4 regions of the Paenibacillus sp. FSL R5-0713 genome follow, and region 2 is predicted to be linked to each of the others. Evidence: predicted binding sites of a transcription regulator. Region 2 holds the regulator's gene; each other region holds the start of a gene.
What was found. Region 2 encodes Rex, which represses fermentation and respiration genes when NADH is low (regulators of the CRP and FNR family bind a similar motif). Its sites were predicted from a motif close to TTGTGAAATATTTCACAA; they were not measured.
Positions count from the first base shown of each region.

Region 1 (4,210 bases), 890 kb from region 2:
CGAACGAGTCTATGTTCCTCTACCTGAAGATATCTAATGCGTTCATGCGGGTTTCTGGCTGTGCTTGGTATAAATGCAAGACCGATCTCCGCTTCAACAAGGGCTGTTAATCGTGCAGGCTCATCACCTTCATACACATACTTCGGTACAAAACCAGCGGATTGACATGTAGAATCTACCATATCACGAACACCATAGCCTTGTTTTACCCCAACAAACGACTCGTCCTTAAGCTCGGCTAGTTGAATGCTGCTTCGTTCTGCATATCGATGACCCATAGGAACAGCGACTACGATCGGATCGTCATAAAGTATCTGACATTCGATGTCGTCACCTTGAATCGGAGGGGAGGAGAGACCAAAATCCACCTCGCCCCGATATAGAAGCCTGGACATGTTTTCTAACGAAACCATTTGTACATGAAACTGAATGTCCGGTTGATTTTTGCGAAATTCTCGTAGTATACCTGGCAAAGTACTTGCCGTAGTTACCGCCAATTGCAGTATACCCTGATCTTTGTTGGAGAGGTCAGCGATTTCCCGCTTTCCTTGTTCCAATTCAAATAGGGCTTTTTCAGTTCGCTGAAGAAATGTTCTTCCAAAGTCGTTTAGTCGCAGCTTTCTTCCGATTCGATCAAATAAAGGGACTCCCAGGTCTTCCTCTAATCGTTGTATCGTTTTGCTCAGAGAGGATTGCGTAACATGTAGCCTTCCCGCAGCTTCCGTAACATGCTCGCATCGGGCCACCGTCAGGAAATATTTAAGTTGAAGAAGCTCCATTTGCACCATTCCTTCATTCCTTCTAGTTCATCAAATCATAACATACAATGCGTTGGAATAAATGAATACTTTCAAGTAAGATGACAGCAGAAGAAGGAGTGATGCACTGATGAACGTTCGAAATAAAGGATTGATGTTGGCTGTGGGACTCGGAATTATGTTGAATCCGTTGAATTCCTCCATGATTTCGGTGGCAATCTCCAGGCTACAACAAGTGTACCAACTTGGTTTTACAGCCGTTTCGTGGATCATTTTATCATTTTACATTACCAGTGCTGTCGCTCAACCCGTCATGGGCAAGTGTAGTGATTTGTTTGGCCGCAGGAAGATCTTCCTCATGGGTCTTGTTATTGTTTTTGTATCGTCCATGCTAGCTCCGTGGTCTCCCAGTTTTTCGTGGCTCATCGTATTCCGGATCGTTCAATCGATTGGCACAAGCATGATGGTGGCCGTCGGAATGGCGATTGTAAGAATTAATGTGACTGACAAGCAAGCCACCGCATTGTCTACTTTGGCGATATTCCTCTCCGGAGCAGCGGCCATCGGGCCATTTATTGGTGGAGTATTGATACATTGGTGGGACTGGCACAGCATATTCATCGTTAATATTCCATTTGTCATGGCAAGCTTTGCGTTCGCCTGGAAAACAATTCCGAAGGACGAGTCTTCTCCATCGATCTCTAGTCACATGTCGGTTCGGCAATGGCTTGCATTAATTGATGCACCAGGCATCCTGATGTTTACGGTAGCTTTGGTGACTCTGCTCATCGGATTACTGTCAGTAAATTCTACAGGAGATATTTCTACATGGCATCTGCTGACAGGAGGGATCGGGTTAATTACACTTGTCATGTTCATCCGGCATGAATTAAAAGCAGCCAAGCCATTCATCCCTCTGCGAACGTTTGCCATATATCCCGAGATGACTTGGGTGAATGTACAATACATGCTGGTGAACATCCTGTTTTACGCACTTTTTTTTGGAGTTCCAACGTATTTGAAGCAGGTACGTCATCTCAACGAAGTTCATACAGGAATGAGCATGCTGGCTTTGGGATTATGTTCAGTCATTATTGCTCCGATCGCAGGGCGCTGGATTGACAGATCGGGATCACGGCCAGCTTTAATCGTATCAGCTTGGTTAATGACCATTGGCTCTGTACTCATCGTATTCATGAATGAAACTTCTCCAATCTTTGTTGTCATTGTTGCCTTGGCTTTATTTGGCATAAGTAACGGTCTAAACGCGGTTGGCATGCAAGCAGCTCTGTTCAAAAGCACACCCAAAGAAATGATAGGTGTTTCATCGGGGATTTTTAATACATCACGCTACCTGGGGACCATCATATCATCGTTATTGATTGGTATCGTTATGGGGGATACATTCAATGTGACAGGATTTCAGACGCTTGGAATTATCCTTACGGTATTAGCTGCATCACTGATCATCATGAGCGTACGCCGCGAGGCAGATGCGGTGAGTCCAGAGTAAATAAGCAAGCAAATAAAATAGTGAATCCACGAGCAATACCACGTTTACACCCAATGAATCAATAGCTCTATTGGGTGTATTTTTTGTTTTTCACCAAGTTGTCAGAAAGAGTTGATCCTTTCTTGAACGTTTAGGGTAGAAGACGTGACGTTGATTGAATTAGGTAAAAATAAAGATATAATAATTTTGATTATTAGGTCTCGCATAGCATTTTCTATGCATTTAATATCAGGAATCAACAGGAGTAATCGCAAAGTACATGTGGCAACATATCGTTGTAGCGTACTTTGTGAAAATTTTCTCTTATCCTAAACACACGAATTACAGGAACGTCCTAATCTGATATTAAATGCAACCAGTGAGTAGCAGACCTGATCATAAGCAAATATTTATCACTAAAAATCAACAGATTTTGAAAGGAGGCAACATAAAGAATGGCTATTGATACGGTGTTATGGAGCAGACTGGTGACTGGTTTGACACTCGGATTCCACGTTATTTTTGCAACGCTTGGTGTTGGTGTACCTTTGATGATTGCTATTGCAGAGTTCATCGGTATTCGGAAGAAGGATCACCATTACATATTTATGGCAAAGAGGTGGTCCAGAGGATTTGTCATATCTGTGGCGGTTGGTGTGGTGACAGGTACAGCGATATCGCTGCAATTGGCACTGGTGTGGCCGAATTTTATGAAATTGGCCGGGAATGTTATTGCACTGCCACTATTTATGGAAGTATTCGCGTTCTTTTTTGAAGCGATCTTCTTGGGCATTTATTTGTACACGTGGGATCGGTTCAAAAATCCTTATATCCACTGGTTGCTGACTATACCAGTTGTTGCCGGGGCAGGGATGTCTGCTGTCTTTATCACGACAGTAAATGGATTCATGAACCAGCCTGAAGGCTTTGTCATGGAAGCAGGTCAATTCTTGGCAGTGAATCCTGTACAAGCAATGCTGAATGCGGCGACGTTCTCCAAAGTATTTCATGTATTAAGCTCGGCCTATTTGACAGGAGCTGCTCTGTTAGCTGGAATTGCAGCCTTGGCGATGCTGAGAAAAGGGGTGTCAGCCTACCACAAAAAGGGCCTGAACCTCATGATGGCCGTTGTTCTGGTCTTCAGCTTATTAAACTCCTTAGCCGGAGATGTATCTGCCAAGTTTTTGGCTGAGCATCAACCGGAGAAGCTCGCGGCTGCCGAGTGGCATTTCGAGACGGAAAGCGGCGCGGATCTGATCTTATTAGGATGGCTGAATGCTGAGCATGAAATCATAGGTGCTCTCCATTTGCCGAAAGTGCTCAGCTTTCTTGCCTTTGGAGACTTTAACGCCGAGGTAACCGGGCTGAATGAATTTCCACCCGATGAGCATCCGCCGTTACTTGTGCATTACTTGTTTGATCTGATGGCTGGAATCGGTTTCGCACTGCTTGCGATCTCATCTCTGTATTTCCTGTTTGTGTTCTGGAAGAAACGCAACCAGTTTAACAAGTGGATGCTACGCATGGTTGCACTCAGTGCACCGCTTGCATTTCTGGCCGTTGAGATGGGCTGGTTCTATGCAGAGATCGGGCGGCAGCCCTGGATCATCCGAGGTTATATGCGCGTAGAAGAGGCCGCCACTTCGTCACCGAGTGTACGAATTTTATTTTTCGTCTTCTTGCTTCTGTACATCGTGCTTGGCGTCATCTGTGTGCTCGTGCTGAGACGTTTGTTCAATAACAATTCTGCTGAGCTTGAGATGGAGAAATGGTTGAAAGAGAAGCATGATCAATCAGCCAAGGGAGGGGAGCAGGCCTGATGAGTTATGAATTAATTGGTATATCGGTACTCTGGCTGTTCTTGTATGGCTATCTTATTGTAGCTTCGATTGATTTTGGAGCAGGTTTTTTCGCCTTTTATGCACGCCTGACCAAGCAGGATCATCTGATTAATCGGCTG
Region 1 covers NZ_CP150229.1:3,350,854-3,355,063, forward strand. The annotation lists gene MKZ12_RS15005 (LysR family transcriptional regulator) at 1-779, opposite strand, end outside; gene MKZ12_RS15010 (MFS transporter) at 889-2,271, shown strand; gene MKZ12_RS15015 (cytochrome ubiquinol oxidase subunit I) at 2,706-4,070, shown strand; gene MKZ12_RS15020 (cytochrome d ubiquinol oxidase subunit II) at 4,070-4,210, shown strand, end outside.
Region 1: MKZ12_RS15015 (cytochrome ubiquinol oxidase subunit I) is a predicted target of Rex. The motif match lies at 2,559-2,576, and genes of this name have one in related genera.

Region 2 (4,210 bases):
CTGCTGTCTTCAAAGGACGTGGACATTACCTGTGCCTGCGCAAATTTGAACACAAAATCAATAAACGTGAATTCGCCACGCCCAAAGAGGATTATTTCACAGCCGCTCAGATGATCGTGTGGCTCACACAGACTGAAACTGGAGATGATGAGGAGCTTAACCTTAGCGGACGCGGAGGCGACTTCTGGGAGACGGTACAGAGCGAATCCGAGTCCTGTCTGGGAAGATCCTGCCCATGGTTCCGCAAATGTTTCTATCATCGCGCCAAACATGAGGCCGGGTTGTCTGATATCGTAATAACCAATCACTCCAAATTGTTTACGGATGTCAAAGCAGCACATCAGTTGTTGCCAGCCTATGAGAGTCTTGTGATCGATGAGGCCCATCATCTCGAGGATGTAGCGGGTAAACATCTTGGAATGCATATGAAATACTTCACGTTGGTTCATACCCTGACCCGTCTGTTCAAAGACAGTCGTAATGGACAATTGCCTATGCTTCGTTCGCAGTTATCCGGGCATGAAAATTCGGTGCAATGGGGCTCCATGGTGGATCAGATGTTCCCGCTGGCTGTTGAGGTGAAGGAGCTTTGGGATCGTATGAGCGATGCCCTGTTCGGTCTTTTGCCTGAACGAAGTGATGCTTCACCGGGAGAGACAGGGCAATTTTCCCTGCGCCTGAAGGCATCTCAGAAACCTGCGAAATGGCAGGAGTTGCAGGATCTGGAGAACCAGATCTATGTGACTCTGGGCGATTTGGTTCGCAAAGGGGACAAATTGCTGCTTGAGGTGAAAGAGGATCAGGATGATTATCAATCGGATAGTCTGATTACGGACATTACAGGACTGCTGAAAGATCTGACCACATTGAAGGAGAATCTGCGATTCTTCATGCGTATGGATGATGCCAAAACGGTGTACTGGATGGAAGCCAGCGGTCAGTTCCGCAGTAAATCTCTTCAACTGTACGCCGTACCTGTCGATGTCAGTGCACAACTGAAGGATTTGTTCTTTGATAAAAAGAAAAGTGTTGTGCTTACATCGGCTACGCTCTCTGTAGATAAGTCATTCCAGTTCATGATTGAGCAGCTTGGCTTACAGGAAGCCTCTGAGAATAATCGGCTGTTAACGTCGATGCTGCCATCACCTTTTAATTATCGTGATCAGGCACTTCTAGTGATTCCGCGTGATTTCCCGAGTGTGAAAGGCAGTGTGGGTGATGCGCACTTTGTCAATATGCTGGTGCAATCACTCGCAGAGACCGCAATTGCCACGCGTGGACGCATGATGGTTCTGTTTACTTCATACAAGATGCTGCGACAGGTCTATGATCCACTGAAGGAGGCACTGTCTGGTAACGACATCTCTTTGTTGGGTCAAGGTGTGGACAGTGGAAGCCGCTCCAAGTTGACTCGCAGGTTCCAGGATGCCAAAGCTACGGTACTCTTGGGCACAAGCAGCTTCTGGGAGGGTGTAGATATCCCGGGAGAAGCACTGACCTGTCTCGCTATTGTGCGTCTGCCTTTCCAGCCGCCGAATCATCCGTTGGTTGAAGCCAAGAGTGAATTGCTCCAGGAGCAAAAGAAAAATCCATTCATGAAACTGTCTGTGCCGCAAGCGGTCATTCGCTTCAAGCAAGGATTTGGCCGATTGGTGCGAACAGCGAAGGACAGAGGTATTGTCATTGTTTATGATACACGTGTGATCGAAGCGTACTATGGCAAATTCTTTTTATATTCATTACCTGGTCCCAAAATGGAGCATATGCTCACGGAGCAGATGGTTCCACGGATTACCGAGTGGTTAGAAAAACCTGTTAATGAACAAGAATAATGGTTGATTTTGTTTGTTATATCATTGCATGACACTATCGTTTGGCGTTAAACTTTATTAGATATTTCCGTATCCGATTAAAGCAGTTGCACGTAAGAACTTATAACCTAAATTACAAAGAGCATTCTGTATAAAATGTCACGTCTATCTTTGAGTTTATACAGAATGCTCATCTTTTCATCTATTATTTTATCGTGGCATTGGTAAGGGGGAGCAAGAATGAAATCGGATAAAATTTCGGAAGCGGTGGTACGACGTCTGCCTGTATACTTGCGCTATTTGAACGAGTTGCATCAGCGTGAGGTGGCTACTGTTTCTTCTCAAGAGCTTGGACAGAGGCTGGATCTGAATCCGGCCCAAATTCGAAAAGACCTGGCTTACTTCGGTGATTTTGGTCGAAAAGGGATCGGGTATGATGTATCCTATTTGATCGAGAAAATTCGTCACATTCTCAAAATTGATCAGCAAATTAATGTAGCTTTGGTAGGTGCGGGTAACCTGGGACAGGCCTTGTCCAACTACAACGCATATCTGAAAGACAACATGAAGATTGTTGCTGTATTCGATGCATATGGACCGAAGATTGGTAGTCAAATCAACAGTTTGACGGTAAAACCAATGAATGAATTGACGGAAGCGGTTAAGACAGATAACATCCGCATCGGAATTATTACAGTTCCGGATACGGAAGCTCAAAATGTAGCCGATCAACTTATTGAGTCGGGAATCGAAGCGATTCTTAATTTTGCACCAACTATTCTAAAAACACCGCCACATATCCGCATTCACCATGCTGACTTTACAACGGATCTGCTTAGTTTGGCCTATTACTTGGAGACTGGAAAGGACGACGAGGAAGATGACAACAAATAGATGGGTAATTCACAACGGCAAATTTGCCGTTAATGAAGGCACTACATGGAACGTGGTTCATGGATACATGGTTGTCGAGAATGACAAGATTGTGCATATTGGTGAGACATTGCCGGATGGAGACGAAAATTGTACCAAAGTGGATGGAAAAGGATTGTTCTTCCTGCCGGGTCTGATCAATACGCATGGTCATGCAGCGATGTCGTTGCTCAGAGGACACGGGGACGATCTTGCGTTACAAGTATGGTTGCAGGAAAAAATGTGGCCGATGGAAGCAAAAATGACTTCTCAAGACGTATATTGGGGAACTTCGCTATCCGTGCTTGAAATGTTGAAAGGCGGAACTACAGCTTTCCTGGACATGTATGATCACATGGATCAGGTTGCCAAAGTTGTGGAACAATCCGGCGTTAGAGCAGCACTGGCACGTGGTGTAATAGGACTGTGCTCGGAAGAAGAGCAATTGCGGAAGCTGGAGGAGTCGGCAGCGTTTGCGCGTGAGTGGAATGGACAGGCAGATGGTCGCATCACAACCGTAATCTCGCCACACGCACCATATACATGCCCTCCTGACTACATAGAGAAGCTTGTACAAGTCGCAAATGATCTTAACCTTCCTCTGCATACACATATGTCGGAAACGCTTCGTGAAGTGGAGCAGAACGTTACAGACTATGGACTGCGTCCTGTGGCACATCTGGAGAAACTGGGCTTTTTCTCCCGTCCATCCCTGGTAGCACATGCGGTGCATCTAAATGATGAAGAGATTGAAATTTTGGCCCGCCATGATGTGGCTGTATCCCATAACCCGGGAAGTAACCTGAAACTCGCTTCCGGTGTTGCGCGGGTACCTGCGTTACTGAAAGCAGGAGTTACCGTGTCACTCGGAACCGACGGACCGGCAAGCAACAACAACCTGGATATGTTTGAAGAAATGAGACTGGCTGCATTGATTCACAAAGGTGTGTCTGGTGATCCGACTGCCGTGCCAGCGGGCGAAGCGTTACTACTCGGAACTTCATATGGTGCTAAATCCATCTTCCTGAACAATACCGGTGCGCTTCAGGTAGGCATGAAGGCTGATTTCATCGCCCTGGACATTGAACAGGCACACTTCTACCCACATACAGACCTGATCTCGCATACGATTTATTCAGCCTCTGCCAAAGATGTGGAGCACGTATGGGTAGATGGGAAACAAGTGGTTAAACATGGCGAATGTCTGACGCTGGATGAAGAACGCATTTTGCGTGAGTCTCAATTGGCATTTGATGGTTTGCTTGCTCGTTAATTGCATTGCGGAGCATCATAGGGAAAGGAAGTTCGGCTTTTGAAGAAAAAAAAGAAGTGGATATGGATTTCGCTGCTTGCACTAGTTCTGATTCTGTTTGGACTTCAGCGTTATTACGTGTATGTCACACAGGACCAGCGTAAGGAAGAAGCGCTCGCCATACAGGCAGCACAGGAGCAACTGGGCATTACATCTTATGATGAATTGCGTAAGT
Region 2 covers NZ_CP150229.1:4,237,377-4,241,586, reverse strand. The annotation lists gene dinG (ATP-dependent DNA helicase DinG) at 1-1,832, shown strand, start outside; gene MKZ12_RS18775 (redox-sensing transcriptional repressor Rex) at 2,052-2,705, shown strand; gene MKZ12_RS18770 (amidohydrolase) at 2,692-3,996, shown strand; gene MKZ12_RS18765 (DUF5590 domain-containing protein) at 4,036-4,210, shown strand, end outside.

Region 3 (4,210 bases), 1.9 Mb from region 2:
ATTGCTTCATCCCAACTGATTCGTTCGAACTTGCCTTCACCCTTGGCTCCAACACGTCTCATCGGATATTGCAGACGCTCGGGGTGATATACCCGCTCCGTCATATTTCTAACTTTATTACAAATGGCACCCTTGGTTATCGGATGGTCCGGATTGCCTGCCACCTTCACAATTTTACCGTTCTCTTTATGTAGTAACAGACCACAAGTGTCTGGACAATCGAGCGGGCATACCGCTGCAAATACCCCATTCTCCTGATCGATCATCGTATGGCTCCCCCTCTTCAAAAGCTATCCCTATATCATATCTTCTTCGAGGTTATCACGTAAAGAGAGCAGTATTTTTTTGCTTCATATTCACCGCTATAGCGGCTTCAAAATATTTTTAAAAAAATGTTATGCCAATTGATTCAACTTCAGAATTCAGGGGTAAATTAAAAACAAGGCATTAGGCTAGTGTTTCCCCACTTCCTCCTCATGCCATATCATGGACCACTCCCGAAATTCGCCATGAACAGGTTTCGTTCCCCCGAACCTTTTCATGGCGAATTTATTTTGCGTTAAAATCGAACAAAGACACCACAAAAAAGACTCCGACCTGCTCCTTCACAGCATCTTCGCCATGAAACGGAGCAAGATCAGAATCCTCTTCACTTCTAAGTGATATGAAGCACAAGTTTCGGGTCGTGCATTGTAATGTTATTCCGCTACGCCTGCTTGCTCAACATCACTCTAGCCTCCGTCTCCACAGGTTCAATTGACGTCGCTACCTCTGGTTTCACTTTAGGCTCAGCTTGGCGCAGGTACACCACCCAATAGGCTGCAGCTACAAACAGAGCACCTCCAGTCAGATTCCCAAGCCATACCGGAATGAAATTCATTACATATTGGCCCCACGAATAATGCCCTTCAAAGATTGCCGCCGGGATAAGGAACATATTAGCCACAACGTGCTGGAATCCAATGGCCACAAACGCCATCGTTGGAAACCAAATGCCCAGTACCTTGCCACTCATCGTATCCGATGCATAAGATAGCCACACGGCCAACGCGACCAACCAGTTACAGCCGATACCGGAGATAAAAGCCTGCAGGAATCCGTCATGCAACTTGTGACCAGCCATATCCACCACTTTAGCCAGATATACCCCCTCTCCAGTCAGACCAAGTACATGTCCAAACGCGTACGCGACAAACAAAGCTCCAACAAAGTTACCAATCGTCACTAATGTTAGATTTTTCAACATGCTACCTACGGATAACTTTCGAGCAATCGTCGCGAGCGGAACAGCCATCATGTTACCTGTCAGCAGCTCTCCACCACCTATGAGTACTAGCATCAATCCAACCGGGAACACCGCCGCACCGATCAGATTAACCAAGCTTCCCCACTCTGCCGGCGCAGATGCAATCACCCGAATATCCAGTAGAAAACCCAGCGCAATAAAAGCACCTGCCAGAAAACTAAGCACCAGTACAGAAGACACCGGATTTTGAGCCTTCTTCATGCCTGTTTGCGCCGTATATTGAGCAACCTCAAGAGGTGTTTTTGCTGCCATATCATTCATCCTCTCCTTCATTGTTCTTCGTGGAATAAAACACCTGAACTTCTTTGTTGATACGTTGAATGCCATATCTCAATTGTATATGGGTCTAGCACGAAACTTTGTGCAAATTATCACAATGTAATTTAAAAATATGCTTTTAAGATCGTCTTCGAAGTTATGACAGCAAGAGTATATTAAGGTCTATTTTTAAAAAAAATCACAAAAAGACTGACGATATACTCGCCAGTCTTCCTTTTCCTTTATGATCGTCTGCCTTGTTTCGTAAGCTCGGCAGTTATTGTACATGTCGCATTTTCGGACAACCCTGACTTATCCTCGTATGTCGTCTGTCATGCTCATGCTTAGCATGGATTCTGCTTCCTTACACCATTGCTGGTGCTTTTACTTCTACCGGTGGCAATGCTTGCAGACCCGCCGTGTTCAGGAAGTTCCACGGTTTGTTGTAGTGTGGCTGGAAGAAGAAGTCGATGAAGGCCAGCTCATCTACGGTCATATTGTTTTGGATGCAGACCGAGATCGTATTAATCGATTGGGTCAGATCAACCTGGGACATCACCTGTGCTCCAACGATCCGACGAGTAGCCTGCTCATATACCACTTTGAGCAACAGTTTCTCCGCCGTTGGCATGAACTCCGGACGATAGCTGTCTTCCAGTACTACCGACTCCACAATCAGACCTTCGTCAGCAGCAGACGTTTCCGTCATCCCCGTACCAGCAATATTTTGCTCATATATTTTGATACCCGATGTTCCTTGTGTACCCATATACGGTGTCGTAGGACGAACCAGGTTACGGGCTACGAGTGTACCCATCCGCACGGCGTTAGTCGCGAGTGGAATGTAAGATGCTTTACCTGTCGGGTTGTAATGAATGGCGCAGCTGTCACCCGCAGCGAAGACGTCTTTTTGACTCGTTTGCATATATTTATCCACGATGATTGCGCCGTTTGGCAGCATATCCACTTGGCCTTTGAGCAGCTCGGTATTTGGACGGAAACCAATGCAGAGAATAACCAGATCGGTTTCGAACTCTCCTTTGGACGTAATCACCTTGGTCACTTTGCCATTCTCTCCAGTAAACTTCTGTACCGTTTGACCGAGAGCCAGCTTGATGCCGCGTCCAGTCAGCGTATCTTCAATTGCATCTGTGAACTCAGGATCCAGATATTTGTTCAAAATCCGGTCCACACTGTCGATCAGGGTAACTTCCTTGCCGTTCATCTGGAAAGCTTCCACCAATTCAACGCCGATATATCCGGCACCTACAACGGTAACACGTTTGGCATCTTTGGCTTTTTCAATAATTGTGTTGGAATGATTGTAATTTTTACAAAGTAAAATGTTGTCCATCTCAATGCCTTCAAGCTTCGGAACGACAGGCCATGAACCAGTGGTCACGATCAGTTTGTCAAACGTATCTTCAAATTCTTCCCCGGTTTGCAGGTTTTTAGCCTGAAGGGTATGGCCTTTGGCATCAACTGCTGTAACTTCATGAAGCATCTTGGTTTCAACACCAAGCTCTGCCAACTGATTAGGCGAAGAATAAAACAAGCCGTCAGGATCTTTCACAACCCCACCTACGTAGAGCGCAATGCCACAAGATAGGAAGGAGATGTTGTCATTGCGCTCATACACGGTAATGGTAGCATCCGGGTACAATTTGGCGGTATTTACGATGGCTGCGGTCCCTGCATGTGTACATCCGATAACTGCGATTTTCATTAAAAGTTCCTCCTCGAAATATATAAATGAGTTTGAATATAACGTTATTATAGTTGTGAAATATTTCACTTCCTGTTCGAGACTGTGTATGTGATTTATTTCACTTTATACACTCATTATAATGTGATCTTTTTCACATTGCAATAGGTTGAGCAAAAAAAAATTGTCGAAGGAGGTCACTCGCTTTATTTTAAGCCTTTCTTCCCTTCATTGTATTGATTTCATTGTCCCCGAATTTAGGTTGGTTTATGCTATGCAAATGGCTACCGCAACTCCTTGTCGTTCAATGTTTGTCGTACTCTGCGTGGTTCCTGTCTCGCTTGAAGTCCCCCTGATGAGAACTGCAGGAAATATCCCCTATGCTGCTCTGCTGCTCCTGCCCATTCTCCACACCCGATATGATTAAAACGGATGTTTCTCCTCTCTAACAAGCCACGTATATAAAATAATCAAAGAAGCCTGTCCTTGCACATGCAAGGACAGGCTTCTCAAACAATCATGGTTTAACCGAGCAATTTCTCAATATCTGCGATCATTGTCTCCGGAGATTCTTTCGGTTCAAGACGACCGACCACTTCACCTTCACGGTTAACAAGGAACTTGGTAAAGTTCCATTGGATGTCGCTCGTTTCACCTGCGCCAGGTTGTTGCTCCTTGAGGTATTGGAACAGGGGATGTGTATCCTCACCATTCACATCTACCTTCGCAAACACCGGGAAATTCACACCATAGTTAATCTGGCAAAATGACTCGGCTTCCTCGCTTGTACCTGGCTCCTGCCCTCCAAACTGGTTACAAGGGAAACCCAGTACAACAAGACCCTGATCGCGATAACGATCATAAAGTTTTTGCAATTCACCGTATTGCGGAGTAAGTCCACACTTGCTAGCTGTATTGGCAATGACCAATACCTTACCTTG
Region 3 covers NZ_CP150229.1:6,185,962-6,190,171, forward strand. The annotation lists gene MKZ12_RS27565 (molybdopterin oxidoreductase family protein) at 1-266, opposite strand, end outside; gene MKZ12_RS27570 (formate/nitrite transporter family protein) at 707-1,558, opposite strand; gene MKZ12_RS27575 (FAD-dependent oxidoreductase) at 1,929-3,290, opposite strand; gene MKZ12_RS27580 (glutathione peroxidase) at 3,794-4,210, opposite strand, start outside.
Region 3: MKZ12_RS27570 (formate/nitrite transporter family protein) is a predicted target of Rex. The motif match lies at 1,666-1,683, and genes of this name have one in related genera.

Region 4 (4,210 bases), 560 kb from region 2:
TTCCATCCTTTTGAATATTGGCGTTCATGCGTTCGTTAACAAAGCGTGATTCCTTCTCGTCTTCATGCGTGTCCGGTGCAATCATGCCAAGATAATAGTTGATTGCCGGGCGACATTTGGAACAACCTTCAGGCTGACTCCATCCGAGTACATTCATGACTTCTTTGGTCGTTTGTAATCCTTTTGCACGAATCTCGGCTACAATCTCATCCCGTCCCATGGAAGTACATCCGCATATGCCCTGTTTGGCTCCACTGCTGAAGCTGTCTCCAAGCACATATTGCAGAATCTGTTCCACAACCGGCTTACATCCACCGCAAGAGCGTGTTGCACCCGTACAGGCTTTGATTTCATCTACAGTAGTGAGGCCCTGGTTGGTAATGACATCAACAATCGTTCCTTTAGTGACCCCGTTACATCCGCAGACGATTTCGTCTTCCGGCATCGTTTCAACAGAGGTTGTTTTCTTATGACCGCCGCAACCTGTACCCATGAGTGAGCTATACAGTTCTTCAGTCATTTCAGTCTGATGTTTGATTAACTTCTGCAATTCGGCAGAATCCGTAATGTCACCGAATAGAACAGCACCAACCATTTTATTATCGCGGAGCAGAATTTTTTTGTAGGTCCGTTTCCAGTCGTCTTTATGCGAAATGACGGTGTGCTCCGGACTGTCGATGAATTCACCAGTTGAAAAGACGTCCACACCCGAAATTTTCAATTTCGTTGATACTACAGAGCCTTCATACGGAGCGGTCTCCACACCGCAGATATGTTTCGCGAGAATCATGCCTTGCTCGAACAATGGGGCAACGAGGCCGTAGCATACCCCTCGGTGCTCTGTACATTCCCCAACCGAATAGACATTCTCAAGGGAAGTCTGCATGTAGTCATTCACAACAATACCCCGGTTCACTTCCATACCGCTTTCACGGGCTACAGCTGTATTCGGTTTGATCCCTACAGCCATGACCACGAAGTCAACATTCAGTACGGAATCATCGGCAAAACGAATGCCTTCAACCCGTTCACCGCCAAGCAGTTCGGAAGTCTGTGCGCCCATTTTGAACCGGATACCCTGACGCTCCAATTCTGCCTTTAACATGGCTGAAGCTTGCGGATCAAGCTGACGCTCCATCAGATCTTCCATCAGATGTACTACGGTAACCTCCATGCCAAGTTGTACCAGACCTTTGGCCGCTTCAAGACCCAGCAGTCCGCCCCCGATCACGGCCGCTCGTTTGTACTGTTTAGCAGCGTCGAGCATGACGTTACAATCGGCGATATCACGGAAACCAACGACACCTTCTTTGTCATGCCCCGGTACGGGGAGAATGAAGGAGTTGGAGCCTGTTGCAATGATAATTTTGTCATAAGGAAAGCGAGTTCCATCCTCCGTAATGACCTCAAGTGTATCCGAATCAATTCGGGCTACAGTTGTTCCAGTATGGAGTGTAATACCATAATCTTCATACCAGTGGAGATCATTCAGCACGATGTCATCCAGTGTTTTACTGCCTTCCAGTACATATGACAACATAATGCGGTTGTAGTTAGGATAGGGCTCTGTGCCAAAAACGGTAATATCAAATCGCGTAGTTAATTTCAAAATTTGTTCGACGGTACTGATTCCTGCCATACCGTTACCAATGATAACGAGTTTCTCTTTTTTTCCGTTCATGTGTGTATGCCTCCTTGAATAGACGCTGTACATTACCTGCAATTTTAGTGGTTTATATTTGAAATTATACAAGGTGTTGACGATAATTTATGTGATTTAATTCACTAATAAAGATAGAAGAGTCATAAATTTAATAGTGTGAGCCCCATCACAGAAAGTGATATTTATTTTTATATAAATAAGAAATACGAACTATTGTTCTTGTTTTGGTTTCGTTGTACTATCAAAAGTGGGCTATGTATGTTCCCTATTTCTTCGAAAGGACGTTTTTGCATCATGATGGGAAGATCCCACCTGATTATCGGGACAGGCGTTTCGCTATCTGTACTTCAATTGGCTGGTATGCCGGTGACTGCACCCGCAGTTACGGTTGCTCTGATTGGTTCGTTATTGCCTGACATCGATGAGCCGAATTCGCTGCTGGTATCGAGAGCCTTGCCTAACAGTCTCATCAGGCTGTTACAGACCGTTCTTTTGCCGACAGCTGTGTTTGTGTACTTCTATGTTCATGCCAAACCATGGAACCTGCTGCTTGCAATTCTCATTGCACTCGTGTCATTCCTGCCTTCGCGTTCTCTTCGCAAAGTGTTGATGTTCACCATTGGACTCGGCCTGGTGTTCTACGGCCACGCATTTGCTCCGTGGAATCTGATTGCAGGCAGCCTGCTTATGCTGTGCACCACACTAACGCATAGGGGGTTGACGCATACCTTGTATGGAACTGCGGTCTGGGCTGGTTTACTTTACAGCACCTCGCAACAGCAGGGGCCGGAAATCTGGGTAGCAGGAGGTACGGCGTATGCCATGCACCTGTTGGCCGATTCATTAACCAATCGTGGCATTCGTCCGTTACCACCGCTCAAGTGGCGCATACGAGCCAATCTGATGAGCACAGGAACCAAACATGGAGCCGTTGTAGAGAATGTCTGCATTGTGCTTACCCTTATTTTGGCGTGGTTTGCGTTCTCGCCATTATTTCTGTAATGATACATAAAATGCCAGTCCGGTGAATCGGATTGGCATTTTGATGTGTTCATTTTCTCCAGATGCTGCGATTTTTACTGTTAGGACTTACAATAAGATCAGGTTGAAGTAGGTGAGCCAGTGAGTGTTCCGATGTCAGTAGAGCCATAAACAAATAAAACAACAAGAATAAGCACAATTAACAGTTCGGCAAACCCGGTTCCGTCAAACTCGGACATGATGTCCACCTCATTTCTTGGCGATTAGGAATTGATTCTCTGTTGAAATGCCTGTATAACATCATTCAGCGTCATATCGCCGCCGGTTTCATCCAGGAATTGTACCAGTTTGTCTGAATTGGAGGGTGTGACCTTTCGAAGTGTTTTATATTGACCAACCAATTCCACAACCAATGTAGCCTCACGAAACAACGTGACAGCATCCACTCTCAACTTTCCGCTCACCAATAGCGCTGCTACAATCAATTCGAGATTTTTTCCCTTGAGGTTTCCATTAAGGAGGGTATTAGCAGCGTTTGGTTTTTTGTTAGAACCTTTATTCGATTTTCCGTTTCTTCCCACTGCCATAACAGGTCCCCCACTGGTTGGTGTTTGGTTATTGATCTTCCATTATCGTATATCTTATGTGGCATTCTCCATAATGTTCGACCTATTAATCTAGTTGATTAAACCAAAAAAAGAGACATCCCGGTCTGACGGGACATCTCTTTCAGGCATAATTATTTAAGTGTTTTCCATGTAACTGAACTACGCGTTATCAATAATGGTATTCATCGTTGTCCGATCAAGACCTTTAACGAGTTTTACAATCAATTCTTTGGCCGCATCGTAGTCATCCGTATGAATGATGGAAGAAGAGGTATGGATATAACGTGCACAGATCCCAATCACTGTTGAGGGCACACCAATGCCGCTCAGGTGAACTTGACCTGCATCAGTACCGCCTGGTGAGATGAAATACTGCATTTTGATCTGATTCGATGAAGCCGTATCTTGAACATATTCCACCATTCCGCGATGAGTGAACATACCCGGGTCAAAAATACGAAGTAATGCTCCTTCTCCGATATGTCCAAATGACTGTTTGTCACCTGTCATATCATTCGCCGCGCTACAGTCAAGCGCGAAGAAGATATCAGGCTGAATCAGATTGGCCGCCGTACGTGCACCGCGAAGCCCCAGTTCTTCCTGAACCGTTGCACCAGCATAAAGTGTGTTTGGCAGTTTTTCCTTGTGTAACGCTTCAACCAGTTCAAGTGCAAGACCTACGCCGTAACGATTATCCCACGCTTTGGCCATGATTTTTTTCGGGTTCGCCATCGGCGTGAATTCACAGATTGGCACAATCTGCATCCCTGGATGAATGCCCCAGGATTCTGCTTCGGCACGGTTGTCTGCTCCAATATCGAGATACATGGAATTCAGATCAACAGGTTTGTTCCGCTGGGACTCGTCCAGCAAGTGTGTAGGTGTGGAACCTACAACTCCGGTAATCCGACGATCAGGTGTGATGATTTCCAATCGTTGAGAAAGTACAGCCTGACTC
Region 4 covers NZ_CP150229.1:4,798,226-4,802,435, reverse strand. The annotation lists gene nirB (nitrite reductase large subunit NirB) at 1-1,681, opposite strand, end outside; gene MKZ12_RS21415 (metal-dependent hydrolase) at 1,958-2,665, shown strand; gene MKZ12_RS21410 (hypothetical protein) at 2,908-3,231, opposite strand; gene MKZ12_RS21405 (M42 family metallopeptidase) at 3,412-4,210, opposite strand, start outside.
Region 4: nirB (nitrite reductase large subunit NirB) is a predicted target of Rex. The motif match lies at 1,771-1,788, and genes of this name have one in related genera.